3 regions of the Enterobacter cancerogenus genome follow, and region 1 is predicted to be linked to each of the others. Evidence: predicted binding sites of a transcription regulator. Region 1 holds the regulator's gene; each other region holds the start of a gene.

Region 1 (10,711 bases):
CGCTGTTGCAATGCGACAGGTATAGCACAGCCTGGGGAAACTCGGTGTTTTTAACAGAACATGATAAAGTGAGGGTTTTCCGCCCTATTACACCCGAGGTGCTTCATGGATAAGTCCACAACAGAGCTGTTAGTGCAGGCTGAAAAGCTGTGCGCGCAACGCAATGTGCGCCTGACTCCGCAGCGCCTTGAGGTACTGCGTCTGATGAGCCTGCAACAAGGTGCCATCAGCGCGTACGATCTGCTTGACCTGCTGCGTGAAAGCGAACCGCAGGCAAAACCGCCCACCGTCTATCGCGCGCTGGATTTCCTGCTTGAGCAGGGCTTTGTGCATAAGGTGGAATCGACCAACAGCTACGTGCTGTGTCACCTGTTCGATCAGCCCACCCATACGTCCGCAATGTTTATCTGCGATCGCTGTGGCGCGGTGAAAGAAGAAGGTGCGGAAGGGGTTGAAGACATCATGCATACGCTGGCGGCCAAAATGGGCTTCGCGCTGCGCCATAACGTCATTGAAGCACACGGGTTATGCTCCGCCTGCGTGGAAGTGGAATCCTGCAGCCATCAGGACGCATGTCAGCATGACCACTCCATCCTGGTGAAGAAAAAACCCCGCTAGCGGCAAAAGAAAAGGCGGCTCATGGCCGCCCTCAGGGGTACTTCCGTGTTCGCACGGGTGGTAATCAATTACCAGCGATAGTCGTTACGGGTTTCCCAGTCTTTGACTTCGGTTTCCGCCTGATCTTTCTCGTAACCGTAACGCTCCTGGATTTTACCTACCAGCTGGTCACGTTTACCTTCGATAACGGTCATGTCGTCATCGGTGAGTTTACCCCACTGTTCTTTCGCTTTACCTTTGAATTGCTTCCAGTTGCCGCCGATTTCGTCTTTATTCATAATCGTGTCCTCGTGTTAAGCGTAAATTTGTATCGCCCGGTACATGCATTTCTGCTGGACGTGATAATTATTATAGTCAGGGATTCGGCAGCCCGATTTATATTCAGAATCTTTAACCGTCACGATATATCAGGACGGGCAGGAAACCAGGTGTTGTTTCGCCAGTGACGACGCCATATAAAGGCCAGCGAGAGGCCCCGCAGGGAGAGGAATACCGCAAGCGCCAGCCACAAACCATGGTTACCCAGGTACGGCAGCGTAAAGAGCGTCAGACCAAAACCGGCCGCCGCAACTGCCATGCTGTTGCGCATTTCCGCGCCTCGCGTCGCACCAATAAACATACCGTCCAGCAGATAACACCAGACCCCCACCACCGGCAGGATCACCTGCCAGATGAGGTAATGGCTGGCCAGTTCACGCAGCGCCGGGAGTGAGGTGAGCAGCGCAATGATATGCCCACCGAAACAGGCGTAGATCAGCGCAAACGCCAGCGCGACCATTCCCGACTGACGACACGCCGCCCGCCATACTTCGCGAAGCTGGCCGCTTTCACGCGCACCGTATGCCTGCCCGGAATGGGCTTCAACCGCATAGGCAAAACCATCCAGCGCGTAGGCGGTAAAGGTCAGGAGCGTCATTAACACCGCATTGACGGCAACGATTTCTGGCCCAAGGCGCGCCCCGAAGACCGTCAGCGCGCCGAAGCAGAGCTGTAACAGCAGCGAGCGCAGCATGATGTCCCGATTGAGCGCCAGTAGCTTACGCATATTGCCCCGCCAGGCGGTTTTGAGCAGCGCAACCGAGATCCCGCGCATCGCCAGAACGCGCCCGACCATCCACAAGCCGATCAAAAATGTCCCGTACTCGGCGATTGCGGTTGCCAGCGCCGCCCCCCGCACGTTCATGTGCAGGCCCATGACCAGCCAGAGATCGAGCACAATGTTGAGCAGGTTACCGACCACCAGCAGGATCACCGGCGCGCGGGCGTACTGCACGCCCAGCAGCCAGCCAAGCAGAACCAGGTTTGCCAGCGAAGCGGGCGCACTCAGCCAGCGGATTTCAAGGAAACGCCGCGCCTGCTCCAGCACTGCTTCGCTGCCGCCCACAATATGCAGCGCCAGGTCTATCAGCGGCGTGCGCAGCAAAACGATCAGCGCGCCTGCACCGAGCGCCAGGAGTAAAGGTTGAACCAGCGCACGCGCCAGCCGCAGCGGATCTTTCGCGCCGTAGGCCTGGGCCGTTAGACCTGTGGTGCTCATACGTAAAAAGAGCAGCAGCATAAAGAGGAAGCTGGTTGCCGTGGCGCCAATCGCCACGCCGCCCAGATAGACGGGGGAATCCAGATGACCAATAACCGCCGTGTCCACCAGGCCGAGCAGAGGAACGGTAATATTGGAAAAAATCATCGGCAGCGCGAGACGCCAGAGTGCCTTATCAGAAGCAGTCAGCAGTGACATGGGAGAATACCGGGGACGATAAAACGAGACGGGCCACGGAGAAACCGCAGCCCGTCAGGAAGAGATTACAGCCATTCGCCGTTGCGGATAACGCCAACGGCCAGCCCTTCAATGGAGAAGCTGTGTTCGCGCAGGTCTACCACAATAGGCGTGAATTCGTTGTTTTCCGGCAGCAGCTGCACGGTATTGCCTTGTTTCTTCAGGCGCTTAACGGTCACTTCATCATCGATACGCGCAACCACAACCTGACCGTTGCGTACGTCCTGCGTTTTGTGAACCGCCAGCAGATCGCCATCGAGAATACCGATGTCTTTCATCGACATCCCGCTAACGCGCAGCAGGAAATCAGCGCTCGGCTTAAACATACCGGGGTCCACCTGATAGTGGCTTTCGATATGCTGCTGTGCCAGCAGCGGTTCACCCGCCGCAACACGGCCAATCAGCGGAATACCCGTCTCTTCTTCAACAAGCAGACGAATACCGCGTGATGCGCCAGAAACAATCTCAATGACGCCTTTACGCGCCAGCGCTTTGAGGTGTTCCTCAGCCGCGTTTGGAGAGCGGAAACCCAGACGCTGCGCGATTTCTGCACGCGTGGGTGGCATACCCGTCTGGCCGATATGATCCCGAATGAGATCAAACACCTCTTGCTGCCTGGTCGTTAACGCTTTCATTCCGCCCCCTGGGTGTATATACAGTTATGCTGTGAGTATATACAGTCAAAGGCGATTTTGGAACCAAAAACTGCACAAAAAACCAGGGACTTAATTATTCCTCGAGGCTCATCGGAAATGTGACCAAAGCAGCGTGACCCAGGTGATGGCTGCGATGATAATCGCCAGCAGCACGGCAGCCGATCCCATATCTTTAGCGCGACCCGAAAGCTCATGAAATTCTGAACCAATTCGGTCTACCACTGCCTCAATAGCGCTATTGATAATTTCCACTATCATCACCAGAAGTACGGAACCAATGAGGAGTACGCGGGTTATGGCATCAACATCAAGGAAACACGCGATGATAACCGCGACAATCGCGGCAACCGCTTCCTGGCGGAAAGCAGCTTCATTGATCCATGCGGCGCGGAAACCTTTCCATGAATAGCCTGCAGCTTTGATGATTCGGGTTAACCCAGTGGTATTATTGGCCATTAAAAGAACCTTATAGTGGAAATAGCGTCAGTAACTATACACAAAATCATTCATGCTGCCTCAGGCGAGCCTGAAGGATGCAGTGTATATAGCCGCAGCGCGTTTTGCTGCAGCCTGAAGTATGACGGGTAACAACAGAAATCTTGCGCGCTTTCTGTTATCCTTGCGCCGCAATTGCATTATTAACCAGAGGCTTTACATCGTTTATGTCCGGCTGGCCACGAATTTACTACAAGTTACTTAATTTACCATTAAGCGTCCTGGTAAAAAGTAAGTCTATCCCAGCAGAACCCGCGCTGGAATTAGGGCTCGATACGTCGCGCCCTATTATGTACGTTTTGCCTTATAACTCGAAGGCTGACCTACTGACGCTTCGCGCCCAGTGTCTGGCGCATGACCTTCCCGACCCGCTAGAACCGCTGGAAGTTGATGGCACATTGCTGCCACGCTATGTGTTTATCCACGGCGGGCCGCGCGTGTTCACCTATTACACGCCGAAAGAAGAGTCCATCAAGCTGTTCCATGACTATCTCGACCTGCACCGCAGCAATCCTGGCCTGGATGTGCAGATGGTACCGGTCTCCGTGATGTTTGGTCGTCGTCCGGGCCGCGAAAAAGGCGAGGAGAACCCACCGCTGCGCATGCTCAACGGCATCCAGAAATTCTTCGCCGTCTCCTGGCTGGGGCGCGACAGCTTTGTCCGTTTCTCCCCTTCCGTTTCGTTGCGCCGCATGGCAGACGAACACGGCACCGACAAAATCATTGCGCAAAAACTGGCGCGCGTGGCGCGTATGCACTTTGCGCGTCAGCGTCTGGCCGCGGTTGGCCCGCGTCTCCCGGCGCGTCAGGATCTGTTCAACAAGCTTCTGGCGTCAAAAGCCATTGCTCGCGCCGTCGAAGACGAAGCGCGCAGCAAGAAAATCTCGCATGAGAAAGCCCAGCAAAACGCCATTGCGCTGATGGAAGAGATCGCCGCGAACTTCTCTTACGAGATGATCCGGCTTTCTGACCGTATTCTCAGCTTCACGTGGAACCGCCTCTATCAGGGGATTAACGTCCACAACGCCGAGCGCGTGCGTCAGCTGGCACACGACGGCCACGAGATTGTTTATGTGCCCTGCCACCGCAGCCACATGGACTACCTGCTGCTTTCCTACGTGCTTTATCATCAGGGCCTGGTGCCGCCGCACATCGCGGCCGGTATTAACCTGAACTTCTGGCCAGCAGGGCCGATCTTCCGCCGTCTGGGTGCGTTCTTTATTCGCCGTACCTTTAAGGGCAACAAGCTTTACTCCACCGTGTTCCGTGAATATCTGGGCGAGCTGTTCAGCCGCGGTTATTCCGTTGAGTACTTTGTCGAAGGCGGACGCTCCCGAACCGGTCGCCTGCTCGATCCGAAGACCGGCACGCTGTCGATGACCATTCAGGCGATGCTGCGTGGCGGCACGCGTCCGATTACGCTGGTGCCTATCTACATCGGCTATGAGCACGTCATGGAAGTGGGCACCTACGCAAAAGAGCTGCGCGGTGCGACCAAAGAGAAAGAGAGCCTGCCGCAGATGCTGCGTGGGCTGAGCAAGCTGCGCAACCTCGGTCAGGGCTACGTGAACTTCGGCGAGCCAATGCCGCTGATGACCTACCTTAACCACCACGTTCCGGAGTGGCGCGAATCTATCGACCCCATCGAAGCGGTACGCCCGGCCTGGCTGACGCCAACGGTAAACGGCATCGCCTCGGAGCTGATGGTGCGCATTAACAACGCAGGTGCGGCGAACGCCATGAACCTGTGCTGTACGGCGCTTCTGGCCTCGCGCCAGCGTTCTCTGACTCGTGAACAATTGACCGAGCAGCTCGATTGCTACCTCGACATTATGCGTAATGTTCCGTACTCCACCGACTCTACCGTGCCTTCTGCCACCGCCAGCGAGCTTATCGACCATGCGCTGCAGATGAACAAGTTTGAAGTCGAAAAAGATACGATCGGCGATATCATCATTCTGCCGCGCGAGCAGGCCGTGCTGATGACCTACTATCGCAACAACATCACGCATATGCTGATGCTGCCGTCGCTGATGGCTGCCATCATTACCCAGCATCGTCGTATTTCTCGCCAGGAGCTGCTGCGCCATATCGCGGCCATCTACCCGATGCTGAAAGCGGAGCTGTTCCTGCGCTGGAGCAAAGATGAGCTGGCGGCAGAGCTGGATAAATTGACGGAAGAGATGCGTCGTCAGGGGCTGGTGACCGTCACCGAAGACGAGCTGAACATCAACCCATCACGTTCCCGGACGCTGCAACTGCTGGCGGCAGGCGCGCGTGAGACGCTGCAGCGCTACGCTATTACCTTCTGGCTGCTGAGCGCGAACCCGTCCATCAACCGCGGTACGCTGGAAAAAGAGAGCCGGACGCTGGCCCAGCGCCTGTCCGTTCTGCACGGCATTAACGCGCCGGAATTCTTCGACAAGGCCGTGTTCAGCTCTCTGGTGCTGACGCTGCGTGATGAAGGGTTTATCAGCGACACGGGCGATGCCGAGCCGGAAGAGACGATGAAGATCTACCAGATGCTGGCAGACCTGATTACCTCGGACGTGCGTTTAACGATCGAGAGTGCGACGCAGGGCGAATGATGTTAAAGCCGGGTGGCGCTAACGCTTACCCGGCCTACATGTTCCGCTAAATCGTAGGCCGGGTAAGGCGAAGCCATCACCCGGCTTTTTTATGACCAGTAACTCATCGCCAGCCCGATAAACAGCACCAGGCCAACGTAGTTATTGTTTAAAAACGCCTTAAAGCAGGCTTCACGCTCACGCTTCGCAATCAGCTTTTGCTGATACGCAAACAGCAGTCCGGCCACCAGTACGGACCAGTAAAACTCCCAGTTCAGCCCGTTCAGGCGACCAATGGCGACCATCAGGGCCACAACCGCGACCTGCATAATGCCGATGATCAGCTTGTCATGACGGCCAAACAGGATCGCCGTTGATTTGATGCCAATCTTGAGGTCATCGTCACGGTCGACCATCGCATATTGCGTATCGTACGCCACGGCCCAGAGAATATTTGCCAGGAACATAAGCCAGCAGCTGAGCGGTACGGATTCGCTCACCGCCGCAAATGCCATCGGGATCGACCAGCCAAACGCCGCGCCCAGCACCACCTGCGGAAGATGGGTATAGCGCTTCATAAACGGATAGACCCACGCCAGTGCCAGTGCGGCCACGGAGAGCAGGATCGTCATGGTGTTCAGGGTTAACACCAGCAGGAAGGAGAGCGCAATCAGCACCACGAACAGCGTGCGGGCCTCTTTCTCGGTAACCTGACCACTCGGCAGCGGGCGGTTGGCCGTACGCTTAACGTGGCCGTCAAATTTTCTGTCGGCATAATCGTTGACCACGCAGCCTGCGGCGCGCATCAGCCAGACACCTGCCACAAACACCGCCAGGATCCACAGCGGCGGTAAGCCCGGGGTGGCTACCCACAGCGCCCATAACGTTGGCCACAGCAGCAGCAACGCGCCAATGGGCTTATCGGTACGCATCAAGCGGTGATAGGCCAGCAGCTTGTCCTGCGTCAGACTCCACTCCATTTTTTTCTTCCTCTTAGTACAACGGCGATGCGGGTAGAAACAGCTCCGTCAGTATTAACGGTTTACCACTCAGGCGAAGACGGGAACGGCGTCCCCACAGATCGGCATCGCGACCAATCTCAATAAAATCTCGGGTTAACTCGGACGAAGTAAAAAGATAGCGCCCCAGCGGCGTTTTTCCCAGTCGTTGCAGTGCGAGCTCAGGCCCGGAAAGCGTTGATTCAGGCACCACTGTCCGCCCGGCAAGCCACGGCTCGCCGTCGGCACACAGTAAAATTTCACGTAACCAGTAGCGTTCTTCACGCGGCAGCAGCGGCAGTTCATCGGCAATCTCATCAGTTGAGACAAACCCTTCCTGAATCAGCGTCACCGTGACCGTTTTTCCCTGTTGTTCAAAACGTTTTGTCATGGAATCTTCCAGCAGCAGCCAGTCGAGCTGCGCCGGGTCAAGCGCGGGTATGTGGTCTAAATAGCGCAGCGCACGCAGGTGCATAAGCGCAGGGTGTGACATGCCAGACTCTCCGATACATAACGTTATCGCATTGTATCGCAGAAAAGCAGATTGAGGGCGGCCAAACGATATTTAGCGATCACTATCGCAACAATGGCGCAACAGCACGGGCGGTACGAAAAAAAGTGCGCCCACTCAGGCGCACTAAAACGAACAAATCAGCACTGTGGGGAGACGGTCACCCCTTGCCTTTTACACTGCTGATAAAGGTGGAACGGGCAGTGGTCGACCCTAAACGCTCGGCTTCATCAAGCAGTTTCAGCGCTTTGTCGACGTCGCCGTTTTTCACCGCCTGCTTAATGGCGTTGTTGAAATAGGTTTCGGTATCGTTCAGTACTGGCTCAGCTTTTTTCGCCGGTGCCGGCGCTGACGCAGCGGCCGCTGGTGCTGCCGCGACAGGCGCTGCGTATACCGGCGCCGCGGTGTTACCTACCGTCACCGGACCTGGTCCAGACGAGCCGAACAATGGGCCAACGAGCACGCTGGACGCGCTGTTCGTAGACACTTTCAGTTTGACCAGGCCATCGGTGGTGTGGCGGGCAAGCGGGTCCGGAATATCAGGAACCGCGTTTCCGGTACCTTTTGCATAGGCTTTTGCCGGGTCAACCAGCTTCGTGGTTTGCTGGAGATCGTTGTCGGTGGTAAAGACCAACACGTAAATTTTTTGCTGCCCCAGCGCTGGCGTCAGGCGCATCACCCCTTCCAGGCGGTCCGCGCTCATTACGCCCGGTTCCTGATAGTTAAAGTAATTGCTTGGGAAGAACGCTGACGGCGTCATGTTTTGGTCGAGGATCAGCACGTTAGGGGCAAAAACGCTGGTCTGCTTGTTCACTTCGCTGGTCAGCGTAAGGGTTAATTCACCGATGTTGGCCGGCACGCTAAACGCGGCAACCGGGCCGCTGATGCCCGGCACGTTCAGTGACTGACCGCCAGCGGAAAGCTGTGTGGTTTGTACTTTCGATTGATCAACCGGCGTCCACACCAGCTGCTGAAGTGACGCCGCCGGGATCGCTGGCGCAGCACTGGTATTCTGAGGAACGAAATTGACATCTGCAAAGGTGATGGCTGGCGCACTAGCCAGCAGGCCCGCAGAGAGGCACAGCGCGACGAGACTTTTCTTCATTTTCATTGTTATTACCTCTGATAGCGTGAACGCTGCGGTGGCCAGGCAATAGCGCGCAGCGCCCTAAGGAGAGAGGGGCTTGCGCCCCTCTTTTCGGTCATTACGTCAGGTCTTGCGAATTACCACCAGATTTCCATCTGGGCACCGAAGGTCCACTCGTCGTTATCACCACGGCTGAAGGTCTTCGCGGAAGTATCGTTATACGCCACGCCAGAGGTGTAACCAGCGTCGTCGTTGGTTGCATAACCCCACTTCTCATCCCACTTCGCGTAGGTTGCGAAGACGCGGATTGCCGGACGAGACCAGATGCTGTCGCCTGCCTGCCACTGCTGGGCAAGGGTGATTTTGTACTGGCTGTTTCGGTCGTCGGTTTTCTGCGATTTAACGTTGTCGTAGCCCACTTCCAGCAAGGTGCTCATGATCGGCGTCCATTTGTACATTGGACGAACACCCACGGTCCACCACTCGGTACCGTTGTTATTGTCACGGTCGATATTCTGATACATACCGACGTACATCAGGTCCCAACGCTCAGCCAGGGTGATTGCACCGTGGTCCAGCACACGCCACATGGAACCATCGTTATCAATGCTTCCGCCTTGCGGGATGCCTTTACCGTTAGAGGTCATGGAGTCCGTACCGTACTGCAGAACGAACTTGTTGAAGCCTTTCATCATGCTCTGGGTATGTTCGGCGGTTAAGAGCCAACCATCTTTAGAAGCGCCAGGCTGCAGGTAGTAGTCATCAGGAATGTTGGTGTGACCGTAGTCAACGCCCAGCTCCAGCGTACCGCCTGGGTTGATTTCCATACCGGCTAAACGCACGTCGAACACGTCGTTTGGTACGACGTTGTCATAGATACGGTCACCGTTCGCGTCACGATCGGCGAAGGTTGCAGAACCGCCTGCTTCAGAAGAGCGGGTGGCTGCCAGAGAGAGTTTACCGAAGCCCAGATCGATGTTTTCGATACCCGCACCAGGACCTGAGATATCCCAGTAGTAGAAGTCGATCATGTGAACGTCATGACGCTGATAGAAGCGCTTACCGGCCCAGATGGTGGAGCCTGGCAGCCATTCAATCAGGTTTTTACCCTGCACGTTTGCTTCACGGAAGGCCGGACTGGTGGATTCCCAGTCGTTCTGCTGAGACACGGAATAGGCAACGTTAGTGTCGAAGTAGAAGCTCTTGTCACCTTCTTTCCACACTTCCTGACCCAGTTTCAGTTCCGCATAGGTTTCACATTCGTTACCGAGACGGTATTTACTTTGAGCACCGGTTGCCTGGAAACACTGTTGTTCACCGCCACTTCCGGTCCAGCCAATGCCGGAACGAGCATAACCTTTAAAGTCTACGGCACCCGCCTGGGCAGACAGGATGCCTGCCGCAATGGCGACTGCCAGGGGGACTTTGCGCAGAGTAATCATCGTTCTATCTCCTGAGATCATTGCTTTTCTTTGAACACTTCACCTGTCGGTTTCGTGCTTATTATTGGGATTGCTTAGACGCCTGGCTCTTTATGCAGCCGACGACATGCGGTGCCATCTTCACGGAACAGATGACAGCGCTCTGGCGGCAAACCGATAGCGAATGTGGCACCCTCTTCTACCAACACCACGTCGTTCTGGCGGTAAACCAGGTTCTGACGGATGGCGGGGATCTGGATATGAATCTGTGTTTCGTGACCAAGTTGTTCGACGACCTGAACAATCCCTTCCAGCGTCACATCGGCGATGTGGCTTGGCAGCAGATGCTCAGGACGAATGCCGAGGGACATATTTGCCCCGACCTGTACGTTAGCGCTGTCGACCGGCAGCCACACTTGCTGACGGTTTGGCAGCTCCACCTGTACCTGTTCAATCGCCGTGGCGGTCACTTTAACGGGCAGGAAGTTCATCTTCGGCGAGCCAATAAAGCCCGCGACAAAGCGGTCTGCCGGGTAGTGATACAGCTCCAGCGGTTTGCCCACCTGCGCGACGCGACCGGCGTC
Region 2 (10,711 bases), 1.7 Mb from region 1:
CCTGGGACAGCAAATTGCCCGCCTGCACCAGTGGAGCGATCAGCCGCAGTTTGGCCTCGACTTTGACAACGATCTCTCCACCACGCCACAGCCTAACGCCTGGCAGCGCCGCTGGTCGACGTTCTTTGCCGAGCAGCGCATTGGCTGGCAGCTTGAGCTTGCCGCAGAGAGAGGGCTGGAATTCGGTAACATCGACGCCATCGTCGAACATGTGCAACAACGGCTCGCTTCGCATCAGCCACAGCCATCATTACTGCACGGTGATTTGTGGTCCGAGAACTGCGCGCTGGGGCCCAACGGCCCTTATATCTTTGACCCCGCCTGCTACTGGGGTGACCGGGAGTGCGATCTCGCCATGCTGCCGCTCCATCCTGAGCAGCCGCCGCAAATCTACGATGGGTATCAGTCCGTCTCCCCGCTCCCTGGCGATTTCCTCGACAGACAGCCGGTTTACCAGCTCTATACCCTGCTTAACCGGGCGATCCTGTTTGGCGGCGAGCATCTGGTTAACGCGCAGCGCGCGCTGGATCGCGTGCTCGCGGCCTGATCTCACAGGGTGGCTAATGTGCCACCCTGCGTTTTCTTACAGGAAGCCGAGCAGCGAGAAGAAGAAATAGCCCGCCACAATGATGATCACCGGCAAGACGTAGAGCGGAAATATCTGCAAGAAAATGGTGTGACGCGGAACCACTATCCGCGATTCAATCTGCTCGCGCGTCAGCCCTGAGGCCCCTTTGGCCTGCTCCAGAATCAGCTGGTCCTCCACCCCTTCACGCAAAAAACGCGTCTGACGGCTCATGCGTGCGCCCGAGGCCTGTAGCGCCATCGCAATAAAAATCAGCGCATAGATTACCCAAAACCCAACGTTAAGCTTCTGGTGGAAATCCGGCGTCGGTGAGTTGTACCAGAAAAAGTTCAGGAATGGCGTGTTGAAGCGCATCATCTCAATCATCACATGTGCGAAATCCAGCATAACCGCATTGATGCCCGGCTGCTTTTCGCTGTGATCGAACATGAATTTAAAGATGGAAATCAGCGTTGAAATCACCGCCGGAATGAAAATGACCCACCCGGCAATACGTTTTAAGACAGCGATGCGTCCAGCTTGTTGATACGTCATCAGTTCCCCTTCAAAAAAGACGCGTTATTTGTGCCTAAGTCTACCTGCTGACCGTGATTTTCGCCCGTTCTTTGAAGGCAATATGCTAAATTGCAGACTGGACTTAGCATTTATCGTTTGTCGGACACCTGAGAGAAGGAGACGTAATAATGACGGCACCGCGCCAGATTCTTGCCGCTATTTTTGACATGGATGGACTGCTGATCGATTCCGAACCGCTGTGGGATCGCGCTGAACTGGACGTTATGGCCAGCCTTGGCGTAGATATCTCTCGCCGGAACGAGTTGCCCGACACGCTTGGGCTGCGCATCGATATGGTCGTTGAGCTGTGGTATGCCCACCAGCCGTGGGTTGGCCCTGACTGCAACGAAGTGACCAACCGGATTATCAGTCGCGCGATTTCCCTGGTTGAGGAAAACAAGCCTCTTCTGCCCGGCGTGCGTGAAGCCGTTGCGCTCTGTAAGGCACAAGGCTTAAAAGTGGGGCTGGCGTCTGCCTCACCGCTGCATATGCTGGAAAAAGTGCTGACGATGTTTGAGCTGCGCGACAGCTTCGACGCGCTGGCCTCGGCGGAAAAGCTGCCCTATAGCAAACCCCACCCGCAGGTTTATATGGATTGTGCCGCGAAGCTGGGCATTGACCCGCTGTCCTGCGTGGCGCTGGAAGATTCGGTCAACGGCATGGTGGCATCGAAAGCGGCGCGTATGCGCTCGATTGTTGTCCCGGCCGAAGAAGGTCAGCACGATCCCCGCTTTGCGCTGGCCGATGTCAAACTGTCATCGCTAACCGAACTTACCCCGCAGCACCTGCGCGGCGAGTAACCCTTTTCAGGCAGCCTCGCTGCCTGAAAGCGTATGACCGGGCACGAAAGCGCATGAATAGTGCCCGTTTGTGACAAAGGGTTACACCGTCACCTCTTCCGTACACTGTATAAAAAACCTATACTGTATGAATTGACAGTTTGTTGGGTTTTATCATGACGGCGGAAGGCCACCTGCTTTTTTCAATTGCCTGCGCGGTGTTTTCTAAAAACGCTGAACTTACCCCTGTGCTGGCGCAGGGGGACTGGTGGCATATTGTCCCTTCCGCAGTATTGACCTGCCTGCTGCCGGATATCGATCATCCGAAGTCTTTCCTTGGCCAGCGATTGAAGTGGATATCCAAACCTATTGCCAGGGCCTTTGGTCATCGCGGGTTTACCCACAGTCTGTTGGCTGTTTTTGGCCTGCTGACGCTTTTCTATCTTAAGGTCCCTGATAGCTGGATAGTGCCTGCCGATGCCATTCAGGGCATGGTGCTGGGCTATTTAAGCCATATTCTTGCCGACATGCTCACCCCGGCGGGCGTGCCGCTTCTCTGGCCCTGCCGGTGGCGCTTCCGCTTACCGATCCTCGCCCCCCAGAAAGGCAACCAGCTTGAGCGCGTGTTGTGCATGGCGCTGTTTGCCTGGGCGGTCTGGATGCCGCAAACGCTGCCCGAAAACAGTGCAGTCCGCTGGTCATCGCAAATGATTAACTCCCTGCAATTCCAGTTTAATCGTTTTATTAATCACCAGATTGAACATTAAACCGACAAAATAATCACATTTGTCATAAACCATTCCATTTGGATATAAGCGCCACATCACACTTCTGCTAACCTTGCGCCAACAGGCTCGGTAAAAACCGACCGGATAATAAATCAGGAGAACGGGGATGAATTTTCCACTCATCGCGAACATTATTGTGTTCGTTGTATTGCTATTGCTTCTCGCACAGACGCGCCACAAACAGTGGAGCCTGGCGAAGAAAGTACTCGTCGGTCTGGGTATGGGTGTCGTATTTGGTCTGGCATTACACGCCATTTACGGTTCCGATAGCCCGGTAATGAAAGAGTCTATCCAGTGGTTCAACATTGTCGGTAACGGCTATGTGCAGCTGCTGCAGATGATTGTCATGCCGCTGGTGTTTGCCTCTATTCTGAGCGCGGTTGCGCGTCTGCACAACGCCACCCAGCTGGGTAAAATCAGTTTTCTGACCATCGGGACCCTGCTGTTTACTACGCTTATCGCCGCGCTGGTCGGTGTACTGGTGACTAACCTGTTTGGTCTGACCGCCGAAGGTCTGGTACAAGGCTCAGCCGAAACCGCGCGCCTGACGGCAATCCAGACCAACTATGTTGGTAAACTCGCCGATCTGACCGTTCCGCAAATGGTGCTTTCCTTTGTTCCGAAGAACCCGTTTGCTGACCTGACCGGTGCAAGCCCGACGTCCATTATCAGCGTGGTGATCTTCGCGGCGTTCCTGGGCGTAGCGGCACTGAAGCTGTTGAAAGACGATGCGCCGAAAGGTGAACGCGTGCTGGTCGCCATCGATACCCTGCAAAGCTGGGTCATGAAGCTGGTTCGCCTGGTCATGCAGCTGACGCCTTACGGCGTGCTGGCCCTGATGACCAAAGTGGTAGCAGGCTCCAACCTGCAGGACATCATCAAGCTCGGTAGCTTCGTGATTGCGTCTTACCTGGGTCTCGCCATCATGTTTGTGGTGCACGGTATCCTGCTGGGCGTAAACGGCGTGAGCCCGCTGAAATACTTCCGTAAAGTATGGCCGGTGCTGACCTTCGCCTTTACCAGTCGCTCCAGCGCAGCCTCTATTCCGCTGAACGTTGAAGCGCAAACGCGTCGCCTGGGCGTACCAGAATCCATCGCCAGCTTCTCTGCTTCCTTTGGTGCCACCATTGGTCAGAACGGTTGCGCGGGGCTTTACCCGGCGATGCTGGCGGTGATGGTTGCGCCAACCGTGGGGATCAACCCGCTGGATCCGGTCTGGATTGCGACTCTGGTGGGTATTGTCACCATCAGCTCCGCCGGTGTGGCGGGTGTTGGCGGTGGGGCAACCTTCGCTGCGTTGATCGTACTGCCTGCGCTGGGCCTGCCGGTAACGCTGGTTGCACTGCTGATTTCCGTTGAACCGCTGATCGACATGGGTCGTACCGCTCTGAACGTTAGCGGCTCCATGACTGCCGGGACGCTGACCAGCCAGTGGCTGAAGCAGACGGACAAAACGATCCTTGAAAGTGAAGATGACGCCGAGCTGGCGCACCGTTAATCACTGCACAATAAAAAAAACCGCCTGATGGCGGTTTTTTTTATGTCTGTTAATCTTCAACCTCTTCTTCCTGGCGGATTTGCACCGCCCAGCGCTGCGCCGACTCGGGGACCGTAAACACGGGGGAGCGGCGGAAGTGTTCACCAATCAGCACAAATGCCACGTACTTCCCACGCAGCTGCCAGACATCGCGAAAGCCCTCAACCTTCAGGGCATGGTCAGGCGGCGCAGGTTCGACGCGGGGTACATAGCTAATAACCTGGCGATTTTGTTGGCGAAGAGGTTTCATAAGCGACGGGTTCACTAATACAGATTCTGAATACAGGAAATTTCTATCATAGCCGATTCTCCCCCCACCCGTCGCGCCTCGGGGGCCGATGATGACAGCTTTCGTTAAGAAAAATGTCCTAAAACGCCTGGTTCGTTAGCCTGTTCATGACATTGTTCTATCCTTAATAGGGTTTTTAGGAACGTATACAGGAGAAGCGTGCAATGTCGAACAATGATAAAACACATCAATCACCCATTCATGGCACTGAAGAATCTCAACCGGGAATGGATTCACTTGCTCCAGCGGACGGATCGCATAAGCCTTCACCGGGCCCTTCCGCACCGGGCGAACAACCTACTGCGCCGGGAAGTTTCAAATCCCCGGGCAACGCAAATGAAAAACTGAATGCTCTCGAGCCTCACCGCAAAGGCGGCGAAGGCCATGCGCTGACAACTAATCAGGGCGTACGTATTGCCGATGACCAAAACTCCCTGCGCGCAGGCTCTCGCGGGCCAACCCTGCTGGAAGATTTTATCCTGCGGGAAAAAATTACCCATTTCGACCACGAGCGCATCCCGGAACGCATCGTTCACGCGCGTGGCTCTGCGGCGCACGGCTATTTCCAGCCCTATAAGAGCCTGAAAGATATCACTAAAGCGGACTTCCTCTCCGATCCCGACAAAAAAACGCCGGTGTTTGTGCGCTTCTCTACCGTCCAGGGCGGCGCAGGCTCTGCCGACACGGTGCGTGATATCCGCGGCTTTGCCACCAAGTTTTACACCGACGAAGGGATTTTCGATCTGGTAGGGAACAATACGCCGATCTTCTTTATTCAGGATGCGCATAAGTTTCCTGACTTTGTCCATGCGGTAAAACCAGAGCCACACTGGGCCATACCGCAGGGACAAAGTGCGCATGACACCTTCTGGGACTATGTTTCCCTGCAGCCCGAAACCTTACACAACGTGATGTGGGCGATGTCCGACCGTGGGATCCCGCGCAGCTATCGCACCATGGAAGGGTTCGGGATCCACACCTTCCGCCTGATCAACGCCGAAGGTAAAGCCACGTTTGTGCGATTCCACTGGAAACCGGTCGCCGGTAAAGCGTCGCTGGTGTGGGATGAAGCCCAGAAGCTGACCGGTCGTGACCCGGACTTCCACCGTCGCGAGCTGTGGGAATCCATCGAAGCCGGTGATTTCCCGGAATACGAACTGGGGCTACAGTTAATCCCGGAAGAGGACGAGTTCAAGTTTGATTTCGACCTGCTCGACCCGACCAAGCTGATCCCCGAGGAGCTGGTTCCCGTGCAGCTGGTGGGCAAAATGGTGCTCAACCGTAACCCGGATAACTTCTTCGCCGAGAACGAACAGGCCGCGTTCCACCCAGGGCACATCGTCCCCGGCCTGGACTTCACCAACGATCCTCTGCTGCAGGGGCGTTTATTCTCGTATACCGATACGCAAATCAGCCGCCTTGGCGGGCCAAACTTCCACGAAATCCCGATCAACCGCCCGACCTGCCCTTACCACAACTTCCAGCGCGACGGGATGCACCGCCAGGATATCGACACCAACCCGGCCAACTACGAGCCTAACTCGATCAACGATAACTGGCCGCGTGAAACGCCGCCGGGGCCGAAGCGCGGCGGGTTTGAGTCTTATCAGGAACGCGTGGACGGGGCAAAAATCCGCGAACGCAGCCCCTCCTTTGGGGAGTATTACGCCCACCCTCGCCTGTTCTGGAACAGCCAGACGCCAATTGAGCAACAGCATATTATCGGCGGCTTTAGCTTCGAACTGAGTAAAGTGGTGCGCACCTACATCCGCGAGCGCGTGGTGGATCAGCTTGCGCATATCGATATCCAGCTTGCCCAGAGCGTTGCCGACAATCTCGGCATTACGCTCACCGACGAACAGCGTCATGCCGCCCCGCCGAAAGACGTCAACGGCATCAAAAAAGATCCGTCCCTGAGCCTCTATGCGGTACCGGGCGGGTCAATCAAGGGCCGCGTCGTGGGTATCCTGCTTAACGACAAAACCCGCGCCAGCGATCTGCTGGCGATCATGACAGCGCTGAAAGCCAAAGGGGTGCACGCCAAACTGCTCTACTCGCGCATGGGCGAAGTGACGGCTGATGACGGTTCGGTACTGCCGATAGCGGCCACCTTTGCCGGGGCGCCGTCGCTGACGGTGGATGCGGTGATTGTGCCGTGTGGCGATATCGCCAGCCTGCTTGGCAACGGTGATGCCAACTACTACCTGCTGGAAGCCTATAAGCACCTGAAGCCGATTGCGTTTGCTGGCGACGCACGCCAGTTTAAACCGTTGCTGAAGGTAGCGGATCAGGGCGAAGAAGGGATTGTCGAGGGTGACAGCGTTGATGATGCGTTTATGACCCAGCTGTTCGACCTGCTCGCCGCCCACCGCGTGTGGTCGCGAAGCAGTAAAACTGCGCAGATCCCGGCATAAAAAAAGCCGGCTGGCCGTGCGGGCTGATGCCCTCATCCCAACCCTCTCCCATGGGAGAGGGAGCAAACATAAAAAAAGGCAACGTTCGTTGCCTTTTTACTTTTACCTCGCCACCGGGCTTTTTACTTACAGATCGTTAAACGTCCCTAAACGATACCCGCGCTCGGCAATCGCATACTTCAGCGAGGATGAGGTCAGGATATCCAGCTCTGCCAGCCGCGGCCAGCAGTAGGCACTTTTGCGTATCGTATTATCAACAAAAGCCGGGTGCGCCATAACCTCCAGCGAATGCTCGCCTCGTGCGGCAGACTCATCCAGTACCTTCAGGAACAGTGCTTCGTCGATTTCATCACCGTAAAATGCGCTGCTGAACCCGTCGGTCGTGGACACAGACGGACTGCTCAGCCCGTGAAGCGCCAGCTCAGTGCGATCCACGCGCATCGCCACCCCTTTACGCCGGGCAAACTCCGCGACAATCGGGAGAATCGCCGGGATCATATGCACGTGATGATGGCTGTCGATATGCGTCGGCTCACGGCCAAACACGTCAACAAAGCGGTTAAACTGGCAGTCCAGCTCGCGGGTGATTTCGTCGAGCGGCAACGTCCCCTGCTCGGCCATTTCCCAAATCCATTTGCCCAGTGCGCCGTCGCGCGTCAGGCCCGGCATGGGGGAAAGCGGCATGCCCAGCGTCAACACAAAGTGCATACCGACACCGAGCTCAGGTACGTCCCGGCTGAGCTGCGCCGCGTGCCCGGCCGCTTCACCATTGATCATGGCGGTGGTCGAGGTCACGATGCCCCGACGACAGGCTTCAATGATGCCGTAGTTCTGCCCTTTCGACAGGCCAAAATCATCGGCATTCACAATCAGCAGGTTTTCCATTGCGCCCCCTCTTAACGGTGTTTCAGCTTCTCAACCGTAGCAGCAAAGTTTGGCAGCCATTTCTCATGCGCCAGGATCATCTCACTCGCCAGCTGTTCCGCGTCGCGGTCGGAATGCACCAGTGGGCTAAGGTTCAGCGCCAGGAGCACATCGTTCAGCTCGCCGCTTAACGCAGCGTGGCTCGCCGCCACTTCAAACCCTTTGATGGTATGGATCAGGCCCATCACTTTGTCATCAAAATGGGTGATGCGTGGGTGCGGTTTTGCGCCGTCGCGGCCCAGGATACAGGTCATCTCAACGGCCCAGTCTGCCGGAATGTTATCGATGTGTCCGTGATGCGGCACGTTCACATAGTGTTCCGCCTGCTTGTCGTTATAGATGGCGTTAATCACTTCACACGCCGCGTCCGAATAGTACGCCCCGCCGCGCTGCTCAAGCTCTTTTGGCTTAACGTTCAGGTTCGGATCTTTATACAAATCAAACAGCTGCTTTTCAACTTTCTGCACAACCTGTGCACGCGCGCCGCCCTTGTAGTATTCACCCATCTCAATCGCCAGCATCTCTTTCTGCTTGAAGTAGTAAAGCAGATAGGAGCACGGCAGCAGATTAAGCGAGCGAATAAGTCCTTCGCTGAACGGCAGGTCAAAGATATTTTTCACCGATGCGGCAGTCAGACGGCCGGAGGCCACGCCGTCGAGCAGCTCGGCAAAGCGTGATGTGCCGTTAACGATCACATCTTTGATGAATACCATGTGGTTCAGGCCGAACAGGTCGATGGACAGCTCGTCGCTGTCGCTCAACGCAAGCACGTCGCGAATAAACATCTTCATGCCAATCGGAATATTACATACACCGATAAAACGCTTGAAGCCAGTATGGCGGTACACCGCCTCGGTGACCATGCCCGCCGGGTTAGTAAAGTTGATTACCCAGGCATTCGGGCAGATCTCTTCCACATCTTTGATAATGTCGAAAATCACGGGGATGGTACGCAACCCTTTGAACAGGCCGCCTGCGCCGTTAGTCTCCTGACCGAGGTAGCCGTGGCTGAGCGGGATACGTTCGTCGAGCTCGCGGGCTTTCAGCTGGCCTACGCGCAGCTGGGTCGTCACAAAATCAGCATCTTTCAGCGCCAGACGGCGGTCGAGGGTTTTATGCACGGTGAGCGGAACGCCCGCTTTTTCAACCATGCGCTGGCAAAGGTCGAAAATAATATTCAGCTTCTCCTGACCTTCCTCAACGTCCACCAGCCATAATTCGCTCACCGGCAGTTCATGATAACGTTTCAGGAAACCTTCCAGTAATTCCGGGGTATAGCTGCTGCCGCCACCAATGGTTACGACTTTTAATTTCTGTTGCATAAATATCTCCCTTCGCATATCAGGTTAACCGCCTGCAACGTATAGCGTGCTGTTCCCGCTATTTTGGGCAAGCAATCAAGACAGTATTCGTGGCGGATATAACCGCCAAAAGTTAATTCATTACCGTTAAACTCTTTCGGTAACTGTTCGGTGTGAATGAGGTAAATTTCTTAAAGGTCTTAATAAACAGACTGGGACTGCTGTAGCCCGACTCATAGGCAATATCGGTGACAGAGTAGTTCGTAATTTCCAGCTGTTTTTTGGCAAAATTAATGCGGATTTCATTAATTATTTGCACGGGCGTTTTGCGATAATAGCGCTGGGTCGCGCGGGTTAAATATTCCTGCGACTTACCCGATAACGCCACCATATTCTCCAGCGCATTGTCACTGAATTGACATTTATCATGCATCATTTCAACGGTGCCGCGCAGCCACTGGGGAATATCATCAATCACCTGCTGTTCTTCACGGTGATGACGAAGACGGTTCATCACGTAGAAAGTGACGGTTTCAATAAACTCATCAAATTCGTTATCGCGGAAGTTAAGCGATGCAATCACCGTTTCAATCCAGGTCATGAACTCGTTTTTGACGCGATAGACCTGCGAGGCCACGAAGCAGAACGGCACCAGCGGCAGGTAGTGTTTCTCAAAGAAACGTCTGCTTACCCCAACGTTGAGAATGCGCGTTGCACCGAATTCATAAAAGCTCTGGTGATAGGAGCCCATCGGCAGGAAGACGAAATCACCGCGTTCCAGCAGGACACGCTTGCCGTTGATCTCCTGATAGTAGCGGCCGGTCAGAACAATCGTGAACTCGTAGTAGTCGTGCTGGTGCAGACCGCTCGCGCTCTCCGTCTTGTTGTAAATAACCACATGAAAATTTTTGCCATTAAACAGCTGTTGCTCAAAAGCGGTTTTAATTTCCATCGTGCTGACCTCCTGCTACCTGACTTACTGCATCTTCTCGTGAAGCTCAATCAACTCAGCCACCAGTTCGCGGGCCAGCATGGACGTCATCAGATGGTCCTGAGCATGAACCAGCACCAGGCTCACTTTCATCTTTCCTTCGCCCTGATCGCCTTCGATAAGTTTAGTCTGCACGAGGTGAGCTTCATTCAGCGCGGTGCGCGACTGATCCATCATCGTTTTGGCTGCTGCAAAATCGCCCTGCTTGGCCTGCTTCAGCGCGGCGTAGGCCAGGCTACGGGCCTGTCCTGAGTTGATGATGAGACCCATCACCACTTCTTCCAGATCGTTCTCTGCGGCTTCTTCGGCTACGATATTGTCCAAATCTAACATCTTTTCGCTCCTTGTGGCTGGCGCGGGCAGCCCCGCGCCGTGCAATTTTAGAATTTCAGTGCGAGGGCGATATCCTCTTCGCTCTCTTCTTCGTCGATGACCGTTGCGGCTTTGTTCGCAATCGCCACGAACGGCATGTACAACAGGGTGGCAATTCCGAGGTTGAATATCGCCAGCAGGAAGGCGGCCACGCTACCGTTGGTATTGAAGAACG
Region 3 (10,711 bases), 960 kb from region 1:
TTTCATGATAATGTTAATCGTCAGTTAAAAATGTCATTGTCCGGCATCCTCGAACGTAAAGCAATATAAACCCCGTCAGCGATTTTTAATTAAAACGCTGCTTTTAGCCGCAAATAAATTCCTCCGGAAGAATAAATAACGGCCCGCAATTCAATTATTATCGCGTTCTGTAAATAAACGTCTGTATTACGAAAATAATTTTACAAAGCTATAGGTGCTGTAGCCAATTAACGTAGCAATAACAATGGCTGCGACAATGTATAACGCCAGGCGGCGACCGCGATAAATACCAAACATGCTTCCTCCTCGTTTAATGTTGGTTTAGAAATATTTTGTAAAAATCAGCTTATCGAAATAGTTTTAAACAGTTTTGAATAACCCGGCAGTAATTATATTGCGGTAGATCAAATTAACCCGCAAGCATTAAAAATGAATTTATTAAGCCAGAAAGGAATTCAGGCTTCCGTCCACCGGAAATTAAAGGAAAGAAAATGACCAAAAAAAATATTTCTCAGAACATGCCGCCCGCGGGCAACAACGCTTTTCAGCAGACTGTCGAGCAGGTGCTGGCGCACCAGCAGACGCAGCCGCAGGGGCTGGATCGCGCTGAAGCGCAGGCGCGCCTGCAGAAAGTGGGGCCAAACGCGCTGCCTGAGAAAAAGGGCAAGCCGGGCTGGCTGCGTTTTCTGGCACACTTTAACGACGTCCTGATCTATGTCCTGCTGGCGGCAGCCGTATTAACGGCGGTCATGGGCCACTGGGTCGATACGCTGGTTATTCTGGGCGTGGCGGTCATCAATGCCTTAATTGGCCACATTCAGGAAAGTAACGCGGAAAAATCCCTGCAGAGTATTCGAAATATGCTCTCCAGCGAGGCGCGCGTTATTCGCAATGGTAATCACGAAACCATCCCGACCACCGACCTGGTGCCGGGCGATATTGTTGTGCTGCGCGCAGGCGATCGTATTCCGGCGGATATGCGTCTTATCGAAGCGCACAATTTACGCGTTGAAGAGGCTATTCTCACCGGTGAATCAACGGTGGTGGATAAACACACCCAGCCGCTGAGCGGCGAATTACCGCTGGGCGACCGCACCAACCTGGTCTTCTCGGGGACAACCGTTAGCGCGGGCGGTGGCGTCGGCGTGGTCATTGCCACCGGGCAGGAGACCGAGCTTGGTCACATCAACCAGATGATGGCGGGCATTGAAAAACACCGCACGCCGCTGCTGGTGCAGATGGACAAGCTGGGCAAAGCGATCTTCGTCATTATTCTGGCGATGATGGCCGCGCTGTTTGTCTTCAGCCTGGTCTTCCGCGACATCCCGATGGGCGAGCTGCTGCTCTCCCTGATTAGCCTGGCGGTTGCTTCTGTACCAGAAGGTCTGCCGGCGATTATCTCCATTATCCTTTCTCTGGGCGTGCAGGCGATGGCGCGTAAGCGGGCAATCATCCGCAAACTGCCAACGGTGGAAACCCTGGGGGCAATGACCGTGGTCTGCTCGGATAAAACCGGTACCCTGACCATGAACGAAATGACGGTGAAAGCGATCATCACCGCCGACACCTGCTACCGCGTGGACGGCAACAGCTACGAGCCGGTAGGTAACATCTATCTGGAAGGCAGCGACGAGCCGGTGCAGATCCAGCCGGGGACCGTGCTGGAGCAGTACCTGCGCACCATCGACCTGTGTAACGACAGCCAGATGATTCAGGATGAGCGCGGCCTGTGGGCTATCACCGGGGGGCCAACCGAAGGCGCGCTGAAGGTGCTGGCGGCGAAAGCCAACCTCGCGCCGGTAATGACGACGCTGGTCAACAAAATCCCGTTCGACTCGCAGTACAAGTACATGAGCACCCACTACCAGATTGGTAGCGAGGAGCAGATCCTTATCACCGGTGCGCCGGACGTGATTTTCGCCCTGTGCGAGCAGCAGCAGACCCGCAACGGGACCGAAGCGTTCAACCGCGCGTACTGGGAAACCGAAATGGAGCGCTATGCCCGTCAGGGGCTGCGCATGGTTGCCGCAGCGTTTAAGCCAGCCAACGGCGAAACGGCGCTCACGCACGACGACCTGAATACCGGCCTGATCTTCCTCGGTATCGCCGGAATGATGGATCCGCCGCGTCCGGAAGCCATCGATGCCATTCATGCCTGCCAGCAGGCGGGGATCCGCGTCAAGATGATTACCGGGGATCACCCGCAGACGGCGATGAGCATCGGCCAGATGCTGGGGATCACCAACAGCGAGCAGGCGGTTACCGGCTATCAGCTGGAGAAAATGAGCGATGCCGAGCTTGCCGATGCGGCGGTGAAATATGACATCTTCGCCCGTACCAGCCCGGAGCATAAGCTGCGCCTGGTGCAGGCCCTGCAGGACAAAGGTGAGATTGTCGGCATGACCGGCGACGGTGTGAACGATGCCCCGGCGCTGCGTCAGGCGGACGTCGGTATCGCGATGGGCATCAAAGGGACGGAAGTCACCAAAGAGGCGGCGGATATGGTCCTGACGGACGATAACTTCGCCACCATCGCCAGTGCGGTGAAAGAGGGGCGTCGCGTGTACGACAACCTGAAAAAGACCATTCTGTTCATCATGCCGACCAACCTGGCGCAGGGGCTGTTGATTGTGATTGCGCTGCTGGCGGGGAACATTATTCCGCTGACGCCGGTCCTGATCCTGTGGATGAACATGGCGACCTCCGCCACGCTCTCCTTCGGCCTGGCCTTTGAAGCCGCCGAGCGCAACATCATGCGCCGTCCGCCGCGTCAGACCGGACAGCACGTGATGGACGCCTACGCCGTCTGGCGCGTGGCCTTCGTCGGCACCATGATTGCGATTGCGGCGTTTGCCCTGGAAGCCTGGCTGGCCCCGCGCGGCCACAGCGCGGAGTTCATCCGCACCGTGCTGCTGCAGATGCTGGTGTGTGCGCAGTGGGTGTACATGATTAACTGCCGTAACACCGAAGGGTTCTCCCTGAACCGCGGTCTGCTGGCGAACAAAGGCATCTGGCTGGTCACGGGCGTGCTGTTCCTTCTTCAGGCGGCCATCATCTACCTGCCGTTTATGCAGATGCTGTTTGGCACCGAAGCGCTGCCGCTGCGCTACTGGTTCGTGACGCTGGCGGTTGCAGGGGTGATGTTCTTCATCGTTGAAATCGAGAAGCGACTGACCCGCAGGTTCCGTAAGGCTGCATAACCTAAAACCTGACCCCTCACCCTGCCCTCTCCCCAAAGGGGAGAGGGTATAAATGTTCCCTCTCCCCTTTGGGGAGAGGGTTAGGGTGAGGGGAAAATCCCTGAGGTACTCCCCATGAAACTCCCACTCCTGTTCGCGCTTCTCGCCTGCACCCTGCAACCCGCTTTTGCCGCCGCCATTCCCGTGCGCGTGGCCGCCGTAGAGCAGACCGCCCACGCCGCCGAGCGGCAGATCCCTGGCCGCATCGAGGCTATCCACACCGTGGAACTGCGCGCCCGTACGGAAGGGGTGATCACCAACATCCACTTTCGCGACGGGCAGTACGTAAAAAAAGGTGACGTGCTGTTCGAGCTGGACGACGCCGAGCCGCGTGCCGCCGTGCGTCTGGCGCAGGCCGAGGTGACCAGCGCCGAAGCCACGCTGCGTCAGGCGCAGCAGCAGCTTTCCCGCTTCGAAAGCCTGGGCAGCAGCAACGCCATCAGCCGTCACGACGTGGATAACGCCCGCATGCAGCGCGACGTTGCCCGCGCGGCGCTGGAGCAGGCAAAAGCCCGGCTCGAAACCCGCAACGTCACCCTGGCCTACACCCGCATCATCTCGCCGATTGATGGCCGCGTGGGCCACAGCCAGTTCCACGTGGGCAGCCTGGTCAACCCCGGTAGCGGCGTTCTGGTGGAGGTGGTGCAGCTTGACCCGATCCGCATCGCGTTTGCGCTGGAAGAGGGGGCGTTTGCCACCAAGGCCGGGCAGCACGCCGATATCAGCGCCATGAAGCGTGCCTGGCAGGCGCTGATCGACAGTAACGGCCAGCGCGTTCTCGGGGAATTAACCTCCGTGGACAACCGTATCGACCCCCGGACCGCCAGCGTGATGTTGCGCGCCGAGTTCGCCAACCCGCGCCATCAGCTGCTGCCCGGCGGTAATGTGAACGTTTACCTGCGCCCGGCAAGCGTTCAACCGGTTATGACGCTGCCCGCCGCGGCGGTCCAGCAGAACGGTGACGGATTCTTTGCCTGGGTAATAAACGCCGATGGCAAAGCCGAAAAACGCCCGCTGACCATCGCCGGGCAGATGGGCCAGCAGTTCCAGATTACCTCCGGCGTTAAGCCGGGTGAGCGAGCGATTACTGACGGCGCGCAGCGCGTACAGCCTGGCGCTGCCGTCCAGATACTGAACTAAGGAGCCATCATGCTGACGTTTTTCATCAAACGCCCGCGCTTTGCGATGGTGATTGCGCTGGTCATCACCCTGCTTGGTGCCATTGCGCTGCGCATTATTCCGGTGGAACAGTATCCGCAGATCACGCCGCCGGTGGTGAATGTCTCCGCGAGCTGGCCCGGTGCCAGCTCGGCTGACGTGGCGGAAGCCATCGCCACGCCGCTTGAGACCCAGCTTAACGGCGTGGATCACATGCTTTACATGGAATCCACCAGTTCGGACGAGGGCAGCTATAGCCTGAACATCACCTTTGCGGCAGGCACCGACCCGGATCTGGCCGCCATCGACGTGCAAAACCGCGTGGCGCAGGCCCTGGCGCAACTGCCCGCCGAGGCGCAGCAAAACGGCGTGCAGGTGCGCAAGCGCGCCACCAACCTGATGATGGGGGTAAGTCTTTACTCACCGAACAACACCCACACGCCGCTGTTTGTCAGCAACTACGCCAGCACCCAGGTGCGCGAGGCGCTGTCCCGCCTGCCGGGGGTCGGTCAGGTGCAGATGTTTGGCGCGCGTGACTACAGCATGCGCATCTGGCTGCGTCCGGATCGCATGAACGCCCTTAACGTCACCACCGACGACGTGGCGCAGGCATTGCGCGAGCAAAACGTCCAGGGCGCGGCGGGCCAGGTCGGCACGCCGCCGGTGTTTAACGGCCAGCAGCAGACCCTGACCATCAACGGGCTGGGGCGCTTAAGTCAGGCCGGGGATTTTGCCGACGTGATCATACGCGCGGGGGAGATGGGGCAACTGGTGCGCCTGAAGGACGTGGCGACCATCGAGCTTGGCTCGCGCAGCTACAGCTCCGGCGCGCAGCTCAACGGGCATGACTCCGCCTACCTCGGTATTTATCCCACGCCGTCCGCCAACGCCCTGCGCGTGGCCGATGCGGTACGCGCCGAGCTGGAGCGGCTCTCAACGCGCTTCCCGGACGACCTCACCTATGAGGTGAAATTCGATACCACCTCCTTTGTGGCCGCCACCATCAAGGAGATCGGCGTCTCGCTGGCGCTGACCATGTTGGCCGTGGTGGTGGTGGTCTCCCTGTTCCTGCAGAGCTGGCGCGCAACGCTGATTGTTGCCCTTGCGATCCCGGTGTCGCTGGTGGGGACCTTTGCGGTGCTCTACACGCTCGGTTACTCCGCCAACACGCTGAGCCTGTTCGCCATTATTCTGGCGCTGACCATGGTGGTGGATGATGCCATCGTGGTGGTTGAGAGCGTCGAAACGCTGATGGCGGAAGGGCAGAGCCGCACGGCGGCGACCGCGCTGGCGCTGCGCCAGATTGCCGGGCCGGTGATTGCCACCACCCTCGTGCTACTGGCGGTATTTGTGCCGGTGGCGCTGCTGCCGGGCATCGTCGGCGAGCTGTACCGTCAGTTCGCGGTCACGCTCTCTACCGCCGTCACGCTCTCAAGCCTGGTGGCGTTGACGTTAACGCCCGCCCTGTGCGCCATGCTGCTGCGTCCGCGCCCGGCGCATCCGGCCGCCATTTTCCGCGGCTTCAACCGCGGGCTGGATGCCACGCGCAATGCTTACACCCGCATGGTGAGCGCGCTTAACCTGCGCCCGTGGCTGGCGGTGCTGGCAACCGCAGGGGCGGCGGCCATCGTCGTGTTCAGCTTTATGTCGATGCCAAAAGGCTTCCTGCCGCAGGAAGATCAGGGGTACTTCTTCGCCAGCGTCCAGCTGCCGGAGGCGGCGTCGCTTGAGCGTACCGAGGCGGTGATGACCACCGCGCGCGAGCTGATCGCCAAAAACCCGGCGGTGGAGGATGTGATTCAGGTCTCCGGGTTTAACATTCTTAACGGCACCAGCGCCTCTAACGGCGGCTTTATCTCCATCATGCTGAAGGACTGGAGCGAGCGCCCGCCGCTGGACGAGGTGATGGGCACTTTGCAGCGCCAGCTTCTGGCCCTGCCGGAAGCAACCATCATGACCTTCGCGCCGCCGACGCTGCCGGGGCTGGGCAACGCCTCCGGCTTCGACCTGCGTATTCAGGCGCAGGCGGGGCAAAGCCCGGCGGAGCTGGAGCGCGTAACCCGCGAGGTGCTGGCGAAAGCGAACCAGCACCCGCAGCTGAGCCGCGTGTTCACCACCTGGAGCAGCAACGTGCCGCAGCTTACGCTGACGGTCGATCGCGAGCGTGCGGCCCGTCTCGACGTGCCGGTCTCGCGCATCTTCAGCAGCCTGCAAACTGCGTTCGGGGGGACGCGCGCCGGGGACTTCAGCGTGAACAACCGGGTCTACCACGTGGTGATGCAAAACGAGATGCAGTGGCGCGAGCGCGCAGAGCAAATCAGCGAGCTGTTTGTGCGCAGCAACGGCGGCGAACGCGTGCGCCTGAGCAACCTCGTCACCATCACGCCGAGCGTCGGCGCGCCGTTCCTGCAGCAGTACAACCAGTTCCCGTCCGTGTCGGTGAGCGGCTCGGCGGCAGACGGGGTGAGCAGCAGCACGGCGATGGCGGTGATGGGCCAGATCCTGGCCGCGAACCTGCCCGCCGGGTATGACTACGCCTGGAGCGGCATGTCGTATCAGGAGCAGCAGACCGGTAATCAGGCGATCTGGATCGTGCTGGCGGCGGTGGTGATGGCGTGGCTGTTCCTCGTCGCCCAGTATGAGAGCTGGACGCTGCCCGCGAGCGTGATGCTGTCGGTGCTGTTCGCCATCGGCGGAGCGCTGGTGTGGCTGTGGATCGCCGGATACGCTAACGACGTGTACGTGCAGATTGGCCTGGTGCTGTTGATCGCGCTGGCCGCCAAGAACGCCATCCTGATCGTTGAGTTTGCCCGCGCGCGGCGCATGGACGGAATGGCGATTGTCGATGCGGCGCGGGAAGGGGCATCACGCCGCTTCCGTGCGGTAATGATGACCGCCGTGTCCTTTATTATCGGTGTCCTGCCGATGATGCTGGCGAGCGGGGCAGGTGCCCAGAGTCGACGCATCATCGGTACCACGGTGTTCAGCGGCATGCTGGTGGCGACCGTGGTCGGCATCCTCTTTATTCCGGCGCTGTTTGTGCTGTTCCAGCGCCTGCGTGAGTGGGGGCATCGCCTTACGGGCTAGTGGCCCACAGTTCGCTGTGTTTCTGCACTAAGGAGATGAGCGAGCCACCGTCTGCAATGAAGTCCCGCATGCGCTGCGCCTCGCTCTTGCCCTGTTTCAGCATCAGGGCAATTTCTTTTATCGCGCTGGTCGCGCCGAGCTTCTCGGCCGACGGCGCAACCTGCTCCAGCAGCCAGGCAATATCTTGCGCCACGGTTTTGTGCTCCCCGGTATGCACGTCCGTCAGGATCCCTTCCAGCCCGTAACGGCACGCCTGAAAACGGTTGAAGCGGTACAGCAGAAAATCTTTTTCCTGATGCTTATAGGGCCGCGTGGTCAGCAGCCAGTGCGACGTCGCCTGAATCAGCCCGGCGATGTTGATCGCATGACCGAGCGTCAGCGGCGTATCCATCACCCGCACCTCAACGGTGCCAAAGTGCGGGCTGGGGCGGATGTCCCAGTGCAGATCTTTAATGCTGTCGATCATGCTGGTGCTGCTCAGGCGGCGGAACAGCCCTTCAAACTCCTGCCAGCTGTTGACCCACGGCATCTGACCGTTGTCCGGGAAGCCCGAGAAGATATTCAGGCGCGATGAGGCAAATTTAGTGTCCGTTCCCTGCATGTAGGGCGATGAGGCCGCCAGCGCGATAAAGTGCGGCACAAAACGCGACAGGCCGTGCAGCAGGTAAATGGCGTCATCCCCGGTCCGGCAGCCCACGTGCACGTGCTGGCCAAACACCGTGGCCTGCAAAATCAGATAGCCAAAGCGCTCCAGCGTGACGTTATAGCGCTCGTCGTCGCACACTTCCTGACGCTGCCACTTCTGAAAAGGGTGCGTCCCGCCGCCGCAAATCTGAATGTGCTGTTCTGCCGCCGCACGCAGAATGCTCTGCTGCATCACTGAAAACTGCGCCGCCGCCTGGTCGATGTTATGGCACACGCCGGTGGCAATCTCGAGCATGCTCTCGGTGATGTCGTGTTTGACCTCGCCGCCTTTGATGTCGTGCTCAACGGCGGCGATAAGGGCGGAGGAGTCCTGGCTCAGGTCGTAGCCGGGCGGGTTGACCACCTGGAGTTCAAGCTCAATGCCAAGGGTATAAGGATCAGAGGAATGAAAGTCGGGTAAAGGCATGGTGCACTCCGTTGTCTGGTTTTCAGTGAGTATAGACAACGAAGCCGTTTCTCCCCGCAAGCGAAGCCTTAGCGAAAACATTAGCGAAAGCCGACGCGTTACTGTACGCGGCCAAACGCGCGGGTAAAAACCGGGTCTGTACCCGCGGTGATTCCTGAGGTCAGCACATTTTAGCTGCAACAAAAATCCGGAACTGCTATACTGTATATAATTACAGTATGGAGGTGCAGAATGGCTGTTGAAACAAAATTCGTTGTCGTTAGAAAAGGTGAAGAGAAAATGACATTTGCCAGTAAGAAAGAGGCTGACGCTTACGACAAAATGCTCGACATGGCAGATGCGTTCACCGACTGGCTGTTACAAAGCGAAATGCAGTTGGATGAAACGCAGGCTGAAAATCTGGGGCTGTATCTTGCCGAGCAGAAAGAGGCCGTGCAGCATATTCTGCGTACCAGCAAGCTGCCCGACCTGAAGGCGGCCACTGCAACAGATAACCCTGAGTCAGAGGCGGCTGGCAGTAAAAAAATCAGAGCCGTGAAAGCAGCCTGAGCGCCAGACCAAAACGCTGAACCTGCCGCCGCGAGCTGTTAACCGCTCGCGGCGTTTTGTTGCGCGCCGGGAGCCACCACGGCGTTGCCTGCGCCCGGGATGACGTTGGTTAATCGGAACCGTGATGCTCGCTGATGGCCTGCGCCGCGCAGATAAGGGCGAGATGGCTCAGCCCCTGGGGCATATTGCCCACCCATTCGCCGGTGCGGGTATCAAACATCTCATTGAAGGTTTCGACATTGCCGCGATGGCACAGCGTCTTCAGAATCTCCTCCATGATCTCTTCGGCCACCGCCGGATCGCCCATCGACGCCCAGGCCTCTGCCAGCCAGAATGAGCAGGCGATAAAAGTGCTTTCCTCCTGCTCAACGCCGCTGTAGCGGTAGACCATCGCGCTGTTATGACCCAGCTCGCGCGCAATAGCCTGATAGGTCAGCTTCATGCGTTTCGGGTTGACCTTCACACCGTAGCGCGAAACCAGGGCAAGTGAGGCGTCCAGCTTCCCGCCGTCCCCGACGTAAAAGCAGTAGGACTGATGGGCTTCGGACCAGCAGTGCTCTTCAACCCAGTCGCGGATGCGGTCCCGCTCGCGTTTCCAGCGCGCCTTCCAGGTAGGTTCGATGTGGCTGGCCTCCGCCAGCACCACGGCGCAGTCCAGCGCCAGCCAGCAGGACATTTTAGAATGGGTGTAATGCTGCTCGTCCGGCAGCTCCCAGATCCCGGAGTCCTTCATGCGCCAGCGGTCGGCGCACTGATTGGCAAGGTGCCCGAGGAAGCGTGACGTGCCCGTATCCAGAATATGGCCCGCCTCAACAAACAGCTTTGCCACCCCAAGCATATCGGCATACATGCTCAGCTGGCGCTGGTTACGGGCGTTATTGCCAATGCGCACCGGCTGCGAATTGCGGTAGCCCTGCAGTTCTGCGTACTGCTCCTCCGGGACCAGCTCGCCTTCGAGGGTGTAACAGGCCCGCATCTCCGGGCCGTGTTTGATAATGGTTTTCGACAGCCAGGAAAACGCTGCCTTACACTCTTCAAGGGTGCCCAGATAGGTAAAGGCTTTGATGATCAGGCAGGCATCCCTGACCCAGGCAAAGCGATAGTCATAGTTTTTTTCGCCGCCGATCCCTTCCGGCAGGGAGGTAGTGGCCGCTGCGGCCAGCGCGCCGGTTGGCGAATACCAGAGGAACTTCAGCGCCAGCGCAGAGCGGATAACGTGATCTTTGTACAGACCGTCATATTTAAGCCCGTTCACCCAGTCCTGCCAGGCGGTGTGGCTGGTTTCGATACGGTTATCAATGGCCTGAATGTCCGGCACGGCCAGCGGTTCGCTCTGGGTCACGAGCAGGGCGACTACCTCCCGGCTTCCCTTCTTCAGGGTGATCTCCGCTTCGATCTCCTCGTCATCGGCACGGGTGATGACAACGTTTTCGCTGGTGTGCAGCATCGCCATGAGATCGCCGATATGGTAAACGCTGCCCTTAAAGGTGTCTGACCGCCAGGGCGATCGCGTTTCGATCATCGTGCCGAACCGCAGATGCAGCCGGAAAGGGACAGTCCCGCGCAC

What was found. The regulator LexA, encoded in region 1, represses DNA repair genes until DNA is damaged. The targets are predictions, from matches to a motif close to TNCTGTATGTACATACAGNA.
Region 2: the regulator LexA is predicted to act here: its motif matches at 2,063-2,082, upstream of I6L58_RS03345 (metal-dependent hydrolase).
Region 3: the regulator LexA is predicted to act here: its motif matches at 8,795-8,814, upstream of I6L58_RS06630 (YebG family protein).

Annotation. Positions count from the first base shown of each region.
Region 1 covers NZ_CP077290.1:2,376,994-2,387,704, forward strand. The annotation lists gene zur (zinc uptake transcriptional repressor Zur) at 106-618, shown strand; gene I6L58_RS11215 (CsbD family protein) at 687-896, opposite strand; partial or broken gene I6L58_RS22920 (hypothetical protein) at 945-1,019, opposite strand; gene dinF (MATE family efflux transporter DinF) at 1,016-2,353, opposite strand; gene lexA (transcriptional repressor LexA) at 2,419-3,027, opposite strand; gene I6L58_RS11230 (diacylglycerol kinase) at 3,136-3,504, opposite strand; gene plsB (glycerol-3-phosphate 1-O-acyltransferase PlsB) at 3,711-6,131, shown strand; gene ubiA (4-hydroxybenzoate octaprenyltransferase) at 6,221-7,090, opposite strand; gene ubiC (chorismate lyase) at 7,104-7,601, opposite strand; gene malM (maltose operon protein MalM) at 7,780-8,730, opposite strand; gene I6L58_RS11255 (maltoporin) at 8,844-10,169, opposite strand; gene malK (maltose/maltodextrin ABC transporter ATP-binding protein MalK) at 10,223-10,711, opposite strand, start outside.
Region 2 covers NZ_CP077290.1:711,692-722,402, forward strand. The annotation lists gene I6L58_RS03330 (fructosamine kinase family protein) at 1-547, shown strand, start outside; gene I6L58_RS03335 (YniB family protein) at 584-1,120, opposite strand; gene hxpB (hexitol phosphatase HxpB) at 1,270-1,941, shown strand; gene I6L58_RS03345 (metal-dependent hydrolase) at 2,085-2,687, shown strand; gene I6L58_RS03350 (L-cystine transporter) at 2,815-4,206, shown strand; gene cedA (cell division activator CedA) at 4,256-4,495, opposite strand; gene katE (catalase HPII) at 4,699-6,948, shown strand; gene chbG (chitin disaccharide deacetylase) at 7,075-7,833, opposite strand; gene I6L58_RS03370 (6-phospho-beta-glucosidase) at 7,845-9,194, opposite strand; gene chbR (transcriptional regulator ChbR) at 9,307-10,125, opposite strand; gene chbA (PTS N,N'-diacetylchitobiose transporter subunit IIA) at 10,150-10,497, opposite strand; gene chbC (PTS N,N'-diacetylchitobiose transporter subunit IIC) at 10,545-10,711, opposite strand, start outside.
Region 3 covers NZ_CP077290.1:1,414,837-1,425,547, reverse strand. The annotation lists gene I6L58_RS06655 (DUF1158 domain-containing protein) at 1-6, opposite strand, end outside; gene I6L58_RS06650 (cation-transporting P-type ATPase) at 492-3,200, shown strand; gene I6L58_RS06645 (efflux RND transporter periplasmic adaptor subunit) at 3,315-4,379, shown strand; gene I6L58_RS06640 (efflux RND transporter permease subunit) at 4,389-7,484, shown strand; gene I6L58_RS06635 (YbdK family carboxylate-amine ligase) at 7,474-8,595, opposite strand; gene I6L58_RS06630 (YebG family protein) at 8,827-9,144, shown strand; gene I6L58_RS06625 (glycoside hydrolase family 15 protein) at 9,254-10,711, opposite strand, start outside.